3 regions of the Centipeda dianae genome follow, and region 1 is predicted to be linked to each of the others. Evidence: riboswitches for the same ligand, from Rfam matches in the RefSeq annotation. Region 1 holds a riboswitch; each other region holds the start of a gene.
The links. A riboswitch is a leader RNA that binds a small molecule or an ion and turns the genes downstream of it on or off. The one in region 1 is predicted to bind molybdenum cofactor.
Positions count from the first base shown of each region.

Region 2: it holds a riboswitch for molybdenum cofactor, as region 1 does, so the genes downstream of both, QU667_RS11425 (hydrogenase small subunit) here and QU667_RS10230 (molybdate ABC transporter substrate-binding protein) in region 1, are expected to answer to the same signal.
Region 3: it holds a riboswitch for molybdenum cofactor, as region 1 does, so the genes downstream of both, modA (molybdate ABC transporter substrate-binding protein) here and QU667_RS10230 (molybdate ABC transporter substrate-binding protein) in region 1, are expected to answer to the same signal.

Region 1 is NZ_CP128650.1:2,104,001-2,107,275, forward strand. It holds gene QU667_RS10225 (ABC transporter permease) at 1-742, opposite strand, end outside; gene QU667_RS10230 (molybdate ABC transporter substrate-binding protein) at 739-1,548, opposite strand; molybdenum cofactor riboswitch at 1,629-1,762, opposite strand; gene QU667_RS10235 (ABC transporter ATP-binding protein) at 2,002-2,775, opposite strand; gene QU667_RS10240 (FecCD family ABC transporter permease) at 2,772-3,275, opposite strand, start outside.
Region 2 is NZ_CP128650.1:2,355,021-2,358,295, reverse strand. It holds gene QU667_RS11430 (hypothetical protein) at 9-782, shown strand; molybdenum cofactor riboswitch at 882-1,046, shown strand; gene QU667_RS11425 (hydrogenase small subunit) at 1,297-2,385, shown strand; gene QU667_RS11420 (nickel-dependent hydrogenase large subunit) at 2,382-3,275, shown strand, end outside.
Region 3 is NZ_CP128650.1:365,456-368,730, reverse strand. It holds gene QU667_RS01850 (molybdopterin-binding protein) at 1-457, opposite strand, end outside; gene moaC (cyclic pyranopterin monophosphate synthase MoaC) at 797-1,279, shown strand; molybdenum cofactor riboswitch at 1,286-1,418, shown strand; gene modA (molybdate ABC transporter substrate-binding protein) at 1,412-2,215, shown strand; gene modB (molybdate ABC transporter permease subunit) at 2,215-2,883, shown strand; gene QU667_RS01830 (sulfate/molybdate ABC transporter ATP-binding protein) at 2,883-3,275, shown strand, end outside.

The DNA of each region.
Region 1 (3,275 bases):
GCCCTGACAAGAGCAGCAGAACAAAAGCGCTTGCCATGGCACTGTCCAGATCATTGCTGCTCACATTCAGATAGATATTGCCCGGCAGCGTCTCCGTTTTCATCCGCGTCACCCCCACCAACATCAGTGTCGCACCGAACTCGCCCAACGCACGCGACCAGATCAGCACCAGAGAGCCGATCAAGGCGTTGCGGCACAGCGGCAGCAGGATCGTTCGGAATCGCTGCCACGGCGATGCGCCGAGCAGCCCCGCCACCAACTCCATCTTATGATCCACCCCCTGCAGTGCCATTACACAGAGCTTGATCGCAAACGGGAGATTCACAACAAGCTGCGCCATGATGATCCCGTTGGTATCAAATACCACCGGCAGCCCCGCCGCCTTCAGTTCCTTGCCGAGCGGCGACGAAAACAGAATCAGCAGACTAAGCCCCAACACAATGTACGGCAGGGACATCGTCAGCTCCAAGATCACCTCGACCACACGCCTGCACGGCAGCTGCTCCCGCGTGAGCATATACGCCGTCGGAACGGCAAGGAGAAAACAGAGCACCGTGGAAATACTGGCGCACCGCACACTGAGCATCAGCGCGAATTGGTTCTCCGCATCCGAAAGATGCTGCGGCAGCGTCCGCAGGCCATCCAACAGGATAATGGAAATATTGCCGCCAATGAGTGCAAACACCAACAGCGTTATGAAAAGACAGAGCAGCAGGAACGGATCAACCCCCGATTTTCTCATGAGGCAAGTTCATAGCCGAACGATTTCCAGATTTCATGGGCTTCGTCACTATCCAAGAACGTCGAAAAAGCATCCGCCGCCCGATTGTCGGACCGGAACTTCAGACGCGCCGCCGGAATCGTCTTGATGTACGGTTTCAGATCATCCGTCGAAACAATGTCCACGCCATCCCCGCAGTTCTCCTTCCAAAGAATTGCGGCATCCGCCTCCTGCATGGAGAGGAGCGTCGCCATCTGGGGTGCCGTCGTCGTGGTCGACGTGATATTCAGCGCCTCCTTGATCCCCGCATCCTGAAACGCCTTTTCGGACAGCTTTCCGATTGCCGTCGATTGGGCATCGCCCATCACCACGCGGACATCCCCTCTCGTCAGGGACTTCAGGCTGTCGATCCCCTTCGGATTCCCCTTGCTGACTGCCAGAACGGGAATGTGTCGGACGAGCGGCTTGCTCTCCTTCACGGATTCCTGCACCGGCTTTACCTCCTGCTCAGAGCCCGCGATAAAGAAATCGCCTTCCTGCGATGTCTTGATCTGCGTCTGGATCTGCGCTGCATTCGCATAGGTTACCTGCACATCGCAGCCGGTCTTTTCCCGAAACGCATCCGCAATCTTCTGGAACGGCTTCTGCATCCCCGCACCACAGTAGATGCGCAGCACCTGCCCCGTCAGGTTCTCCGTCTCTGCAGCCACCGGCGAGGATGCTGTCGTACTGCTCGAAGGCTGCTCCGCTGTCCCCCCACAGCCGACAACGTTCAAAGCCACAGCCGACATCAACCCAAAGACAAGCAATTCTTTTTTCCAACGCATCGCAAAACATCCTCCTATACATAAAAAAGACACGCCCTTGAAGGACGTGCCTACGACACACAAAAACAGGCAGATGACATCCATCTGTCGCAGATATTCCTTCTCAAGCACGGAAAGCCAGTTCGTTTCCGAGCTGACTCGGGAGCCGAAGCTCCGGCAACCACCACATATACGAACAGTACACAGCGATGATTGCTTGGAACAATATGTATTTGACGACAGTATAGTAAAAACATTAGAGAAATGCAAGGATAAATTACTCCGATATGGAGCGCGGCAAATTGCAAGTTTAATTGGCGCAAGACCTCGTTAAATTTGGGCAAATTATATCATCGGGGCATACATATCGTTTGCTGTCTTATATGGGAAGAAATCTGCGCAGCATCCGATGCCCGTTTTCATTGCCTCCACACAAGCGTACGCCTACTCTTTTGCGTCAATTTATTTTACAACTTACACACCAATATCCCCGCCGACACAGACCGTGCGCGTGCCGATCTGTCCGATGTGCACAGGCAGCCCGTAGAGTGCGGTCATACCCGCCTCGTCGATAACCTCCGCCGCCGCGCCGTGCTTCCAGAGAGTCTTATCTTTTAAGATAAGTGTTTCCGCAGCAAGATAAAGCGCATGATCTGGAAAGTGCGTCGTCATCAGGATGCCAATGCCCTGCGCGTGGAGACGCAGGACGAGATCGAGGAAGCGGTGCGCGTTGCCGAAGTCGAGGTGCGCCGTCGGCTCGTCGAGGATAAGAAACGCAGGGCTTTGCGTAAGTGCCGCCGCGAGCAGGACGAGCTGGCGCTCGCCGCCCGAGATGTTCGTATAGGGCTGCTCCGCGAGATGAGCGATGCCGAGAAAACGCAGATGATGCAGGGCGATCTCCGCCTCGCGCGTCCCGGGCGAACCGAAGTAGCGCATGTGCGCCGTGCGCCCCATCATGACGACATCGAGCACGCGGAAGGGAAAGGTCGGCGTGTGATTCTGCGGGATGTAGGCGATCTTTCGCGCGAGTTCCCGCTGTCCGTACGCGCTGCGCTCCTTCCCATCGAGGAGCACGCGCCCCGTGCCACCGTGCTCGCCCACGATACATTTCAGCAGGGTGCTCTTGCCAGTGCCGTTCTTTCCAAGAATGCAGTAGATCCCCGTGCCCGCGAGGGAGAATGTCACATTCTCCAAGATCGTGCGCTGTGCATCATAGGAAAAGCCCAACTGCTCTACGTCCAGTCTCACCAGCGCACCTTCTTTCTCAGGATGAAGTAAATGAAGATCGGAATACTCACGATGCCCGTAATGACACCAATCGGAATCTCAAGTGCCGTCAGTGTGCGGCAGAGGTCGTCGATCACAAGCAGATAGACAATGCCGAGCGATGCGGACACGGGCATCAGCCGCCGAAAGTCGGGGCCGACGATCATGCGCGCGAGATGCGGGATGACGATGCCGACCCAGCCGATAATGCCCGAAATACTCACAACAAGTGCCGTGACAAGCGTCGCGGCAAGAATGATGATGGCGCGGTCACGTCGGACGGCAACGCCCATCGACTGTGCCTCCTGCTCGCCCATGCTGAGGATGTTGATGCGCCAACGATAGAGGAACAGCAGCGTCAGTGCCGCAAGATACGCGGGCAGGATGAGCAGCAGCCCATCGAACTTGACACTTGCGAGCGAGCCCATGAGCCAGTAGACGATCTGCGGCAGCTTCTCCTGCGGGTCGGCGGTGAATTTTAA
Region 2 (3,275 bases), 250 kb from region 1:
AGAACGGTATGAAATCCATCATTTGTATGATTGCCGCAGGGCTTTTCCTCCTGTCCGCATGGGGCGTGCGTGCGGAGGCAAAGGACATCCACGAGGTTATGACGGCACAGGAGCAGCATGAGAGCGCCGCGCCCGCAGATGCGGATGCAAAAAATGCGGACGAGGAGAGCACTCTTGAGGAGGAGCTGGATGAACTCGGTGATGCGTCTGTCGGTTCGCACGAGGAAGAACGCACATCGCATCCTGCGCATGAGGGCGCAGCAGCGCAGGAGTCTGCTGCAAAAGAGCCCGCACCGCAGGACGGTGGGCACGGGATCGGCATTGCTCCCACGGCATCTGACAATGCTGCCTACGGCGCGGCGACCGCGATCGAACCCGTGACGCTCGCGGAGGGCGACTGGGTCTTTATCGAGGGCGACGAGCGGCGCGGGTGGTTCTTTGACCGCACGCGGATGCAGCGGAACGAGGACGGCACACTTTCCTACTGGCAGCTCATCCTCTACAACGACCTCGGCAGCGCACAGTTCGTGCGTGCGATGCACGACGAGGCATACGAAAACGTCCGTTACACCCTCCAACGGCGCGTGCTCGACCCCAAAAAGAACACGATCCGCACCTATGAGATCATCGCCTATGACGGCGCGAACACGGTGATCACGGATGCGGAGCGCGACGGGCACGCTGCCGAGATCCGTCCGAACACCATGGCGGAGAAGGAGCGTGACGCCGTGAAGAAGGCGGCGAAGAAATACAAGGTGAAAAATAAATCTCGGACATACTGAGAATAAATGTCGTATATTGACATTTTCCACAAAATCTGTTAGAATTAACAAACGATTAAGAAAGCGTAATCCGTGCTTCCTTCCATAGCAGAGGGGGAAACTCCTCTCCGTTTCCGAGCAAAAATATCTAAGGGCATGTGCCTATGATATTGCGCCTGCGCTGCGGCTCGGCCAAGACGCGCACAGGGTTCGGGCAGAAATGCCCGTGCCTTCCCGTCGGGAGGCATCGTCTCTCCCTTGAAAAGGAAACGACAGAATCGCCAATCACGGGATGTGTCTGCATCTGTTTCGATGTGCATAGATGCGGTGGATACGACTGTGTCATGGGCTGTTTGTCGTGCCTTGGGTACGGGGGACAGCCTTTTTGCGTGAAAAAACGAACGTAAAATTAGTTTCTCTGCCGCACAAAAGTGTATTTCTTTTTTTTAGGAATCGGTGTATAATTATAAAAATTTTCTATAACTATGAGTAATCATTATCAATTATAAATGGTGTATAGATTAGGAGGATTCGTGTGAGTAAAAGGGAGAGCTTGTGGGAGGCCTATCTCGCAAAGGGCATGAGTCGGCGCAGCTTTTTGAAGGGCTGCGTGACGCTCACGTCGCTGATGGGGCTGAGCACGGACATGATGACGAAGGTCGTCGAGGCGGCGGAGACGAAGCCGCTGCCGGTCGTGATCTGGCTGCACGGGCACGAGTGTACGGGCTGCGATGAGTCGTTCATCCGCTCGGGTGCGCCGCTCGCGTCCGATCTGGTGCTCAGCAACATTGCGCTGGAGTACAGTCATGTCCTCAGTGCCGGCTGCGGCGAGCCGTTCGAGGAGCACCTCGAAACCACGGTCAAGAAGTACCACGGTGAGTACATCCTCGCGGTCGAGGGTGCGGTCGCGGCGGGCGAGCACGCCTACACCTGTATGTCGGGCGGCAGACCCTTCATGGAGACGTTGAAGCACGTCGCGGCAGGGGCAAAGGCGGTCATTGCCTACGGCACGTGTGCAACGGCGGGCGGCATCCAGGCGGCTGCGCCGAACCCGACCGAGTCGCGCGGCATCCGTGCCTTCATCGGGGCGAAGCCCTACATCGCCGTGCCCGGCTGCCCGCCGATCCCCGAGGTCATGACGGGGGTCGTCATGCACGTTGCGCTCTTCGGCACGCTGCCGCCGCTCGACGGGGAGGGGAGACCGCGCCAGTTCTACGGCAACCGCATCCACGACACCTGCTATCGCCGTCCGTTCTTCGATGCGGGGATGTTTGCCGATCGCTTTGACGATGCGGGCGCAAAGGCGGGCTGGTGCCTCTATCACCTCGGGTGCCGAGGACCTGAGACATACAATTCCTGCGGCAATCTGCGCTGGTACCAAGGAATGTCGTACCCGATCCAGTCGGGTGCGCCCTGCATCGGGTGCAGCAATGCGAATTTCTGGGATGATGCGCCCTTCTCGAAACGTCTGCCCGAGTATGACGGCATCGACGTGGATATGGTCGGTGCGGGGCTTGCCGTGGCGACGGCGGTTGGTGTCGCGGCACACGCGGGCGCGAGCCTTGTGCAGAAGAAATGTCACGAGAAGCAGCTTGAAAACGAGGGAAAGCAGGTGCATGAATGAAACACGTTGTTGTTGACCCGATTACGCGCATTGAGGGGCATCTGCGCGTCGAGATCCAGGTGGATGAGGCGACGGGCAAGGTCACGGATGCCATCTCCTCCGGAACGGCATGGCGCGGGCTTGAGCTCGTCATGAACGACCGCGACCCGCGCGATGCGTGGGCGTACATCCAGCGCATCTGCGGCGTCTGCACGTCCTCCCATGCACTCGGCTGTCTGCGTGCGGTCGAGGATGCGCTCGGCATCACCATCCCGAAGAACGCACACTACATCCGCAACATCATCGCGGCATCCCTCGGCCATCAGGATCACATCATCCATTTCTACCACCTCCACGCGCTCGACTGGGTCAGCCCGTTGGAGGCTCTGAAGGCGGATCCTGCGGCGACGGCGGCACTCCAGAACACGGTGCTCAGGGCCTACCGTCTGCCCTTCCGCGGCCCACAGGGACTTGAGACGGAGGCGTATCCGCACGACTTCCCCGTCTCGAACGCGGACTACTATGCGGCGATCAAGGCGAAGGTGCAGAAGATCGTGGAGAGCGGCCAGCTCGGTATTTTCTCCGCGCAGTGGTGGGATCACCCCGACTATCAGATGCTGCCGCCCGAGGTGCATCTCATGGCGATTTCCCACTATCTTGAAATGCTGGACAAGCAGAAGGATCTCGTCGTTCCGCACGTCGTCTTTGGCGGCAAGAACCCGCACCCGCACTATTGTCTCGGCGGTATGCCCTGCTCCATCTCGATGGAGGACGGCAACGCACCGATCAACACGGCGCGGCTTGCGATTGTGGATCGCTCGATCCAGTCCGCACGCCACATGATGAACAACTACTATCTGCCGGATGTGCTCGCCATCGGGCATCTGTATGTGCAGAAGGGCTACACCTCG
Region 3 (3,275 bases), 650 kb from region 1:
GCACCTTTTCCATAATACTCTTGTCAATGACGAGCGGGATCACCCGCATCCCCGCGAGCTTCGTCCCCGCCTTCACAGGAAAATGCTGTGCGATCGTCGCGATCATCACATCCGTGATGTCATTCACCGCATCGAGAGCTTCCTCGCGTACCTCGAACACCCCCGCCACCGTCGAGGTCAGCTCGATCTTGCCTTCCTTCGGCTCGCTCGCCGTCATATATTCACTTTGACAGACATCGCGCAGAATTGCCGCAGCGTCGTTCTCGTGCAGCATATTTTCATTGTCTTCCCAGACGTAGATATGCTCCTTGCCGATGCGCAGCAGTACCTCCACATCCTCTGCACGGATCACATCGCCCTTGCGGAAGCGTGCCCCCTTGCGCTCCCCGCGCACAATCTCCGTAATATCGTGGCAGAGTACCATCCCCACTGCGTCCTGAACACGAACTTCCCGCATAGTCCCCCTCCGCTGCATTGACAGCATATTCAAAAACATATCATGTTCAATACATATCCACGATCACATTCAAATGATTTTCACAACAAACAAATCCATTTCTAAAAATCATTCTCATTTATATATTCTTCTTATTGATTATACCACACAAAATAGATTTTCTCTATGGTTTTTCGTAAATGAGAAAGGTTTTTTACCCCCATAGTCCCACTCTTGAACAGAAGATTACAGGAAGATCTGACGGACTTCATTTTATCGGCGATTCCTAGGGGCAACCGATTGATTTTCAATGCAAGTTACGCTATGATGAAAGCATTCGGTAGGGAAGGAGGAAGGTATATGCCGAATACAGGACTGACGCATTTTGACGAGGGCGGCGCTGCGATCATGGTCGATGTCAGTGGAAAGGAGAAGACGCACCGCGAGGCGATCGCAAGCGGGCGCATCTACGTGAGTGACGCGGTCTACGCCGCCATCGAGGGCGGCACGGCAGCGAAGGGCGACGTGCTCGGCGTTGCACGCATCGCGGGCATCATGGCGGCAAAACGCACATCGGACACAATCCCGCTCTGTCACCCGCTGCCGCTCGCCAAGTGTACGCTCGACTTCGCGCTTGAGGAGATCCCACGCCGTGCCGTTCGCGCATCTGCCGCCGTAAAAGTCACGGGCGAGACAGGTGTCGAGATGGAGGCACTGCACGCCGTGAGCGTTGCACTGCTCACGATCTACGATATGTGCAAGGCAATCGACAAGCGCATGGAGATCGGGGACATTCATCTTGAGCGCAAGTCCGGTGGTAAGAGCGGCACATTCGTCCGCTGATGGGGGTCCCTCAACCAACTCCGAGCAAGGATCGTCTAAGGGGAAAGCTACGACACCTTGCCTGACGGATTCCGTCACAGGGTATGCCTAGAAACAGACATACCTACCTATTTTGTAAAGGAGAATACCATCATGAAACTCAGGAATTTACTCACGGCGGGTCTCGCCGCCATGGCACTCTTTACCGCCGGCTGCGTCGGCGGCGGCGACAGCGCGAACAAGATGGAAACGCCGAAGGAAGGTCCTGTCGAGCTGCAGGTCTCGGCGGCGGCAAGCCTCACGGATGCGATGAAGGAACTCGCGACCATGTACGAAAAGGAGCACGGGAACACGAAGCTCGTCTACAACTTCGGCAGCAGCGGAGCACTCCAGCAGGCGATTGAGAACGGCGGCACCGCCGATGTCTTCGTCTCCGCCGCACAGAAGCAGATGAACGCACTCGACGAGAAGAAGCTCCTCGCGGACGGCACGCGCGTCGATCTGCTCATCAACGACGTGGTGCTCATCACGGCGAAGGACAGCAAGCTGAACCTGCCCGACTTCAAGGCAGTGCTTGACCCACAGGTCGCGCACATCGCCCTCGGTGAGCCCAAGGGCGTACCCGTCGGGCAGTACAGCGAGGAGGTCTTTACGAAGCTCGGTATCCTCGACGACGTGAAGGCACGTGCCGTCTACGGCTCGGATGTCCGTCAGGTGCTCGCGTGGGTCGAGACGGGCGATGCGGACTGCGGCGTTGTCTATGCGACCGATGCCGCTATCTCGGACAAGGTGAAGGTCACCGCCGTCGCCCCTGCCGATACGCACAAGCCCATCGTCTACCCCGCCGCTGTTCTCAAAGATGCAAAGAACATGAAGGAAGCAAAGGATTTCCTCGCGTTCCTCCAAACCAATGCGGCGAAAAAGGTCTTTGAGAAGTACGGCTTCAAAGTGAAATAATGACGGACGAAACACTATCCCCGCTCATCATCTCGCTTGAGGTCGCGGGACTTGCGACGGTGATTACATTTTTCCTCGGCATCGCGCTCGCGTACGGCGTGCTGCAGATCCGAAGCCGTTTCGCGGGCACGATTGCCGATGCCGTAATCACCCTGCCGCTCGTCCTGCCGCCGACCGTCGTCGGATTCTTCCTCCTGCTCTTCCTCGGGAAGCGCAGCGCCATTGGGAGCTTTCTCCTGTCGATCGACCTGCCGCTCGTCTTTACGTGGCGCGCGGCGGTCATCGCGGCGGTCATCGTGAGCCTACCGCTCATGTACCGTACGGCACGCGGTGCGTTCGAGGCGATGGATCGAAACATGATCCATGCAGCGCAAACCCTCGGTGTCAGCAACGGACGCATCTTTTGGCAGATCATCCTGCCGAATACGCGCCACGGCATCCTCGCGGGTCTTGTCCTCTCGTTTGCGCGTGCGCTCGGCGAGTTCGGCGCGACCATCATGTTCGCGGGCAACATCCCGGGACACACACAGACCATGTCCACCGCCATCTACGCGGCGGTACAGGCAAACGACTACGACCTCGCCTTTCGCTGGGCAATCGTCATCTCCCTGTTCTCGCTCGTCTTTATCGGGGCGATGAACCTGTACCTCAAACGGGAGGTGCGCTGATGGAGCTGATTGTAAACATCGAAAAGCGGCTGCGTGATTTCACCCTTGCGGCGAATTTCACGCTCACGGATACAACGCTCGCCCTCCTCGGTGCGTCGGGCAGCGGCAAGAGTATGACGCTGCGATGCATCGCGGGGCTCGAACGTCCCGATCGCGGGCAGATCGTCCTCAACGGACGCACGCTCTACGACAGCGAAAAGCGCATCCATCTCCCGCCGCAGGCGCGGAACGTCGGCTATCTCTTTCAGAACTACGCCCTCTTTCCAAACATGACCGTGCGCGAGAACATCATCTTCGCGCTCGACGGCTCACAGGAGGAAAAGGAGCGTATCTTCAAAGAGAACGTTGCACGCTTCTCGCTGGAAGGGCTTGAAAACGCCTATCCTGCGGGG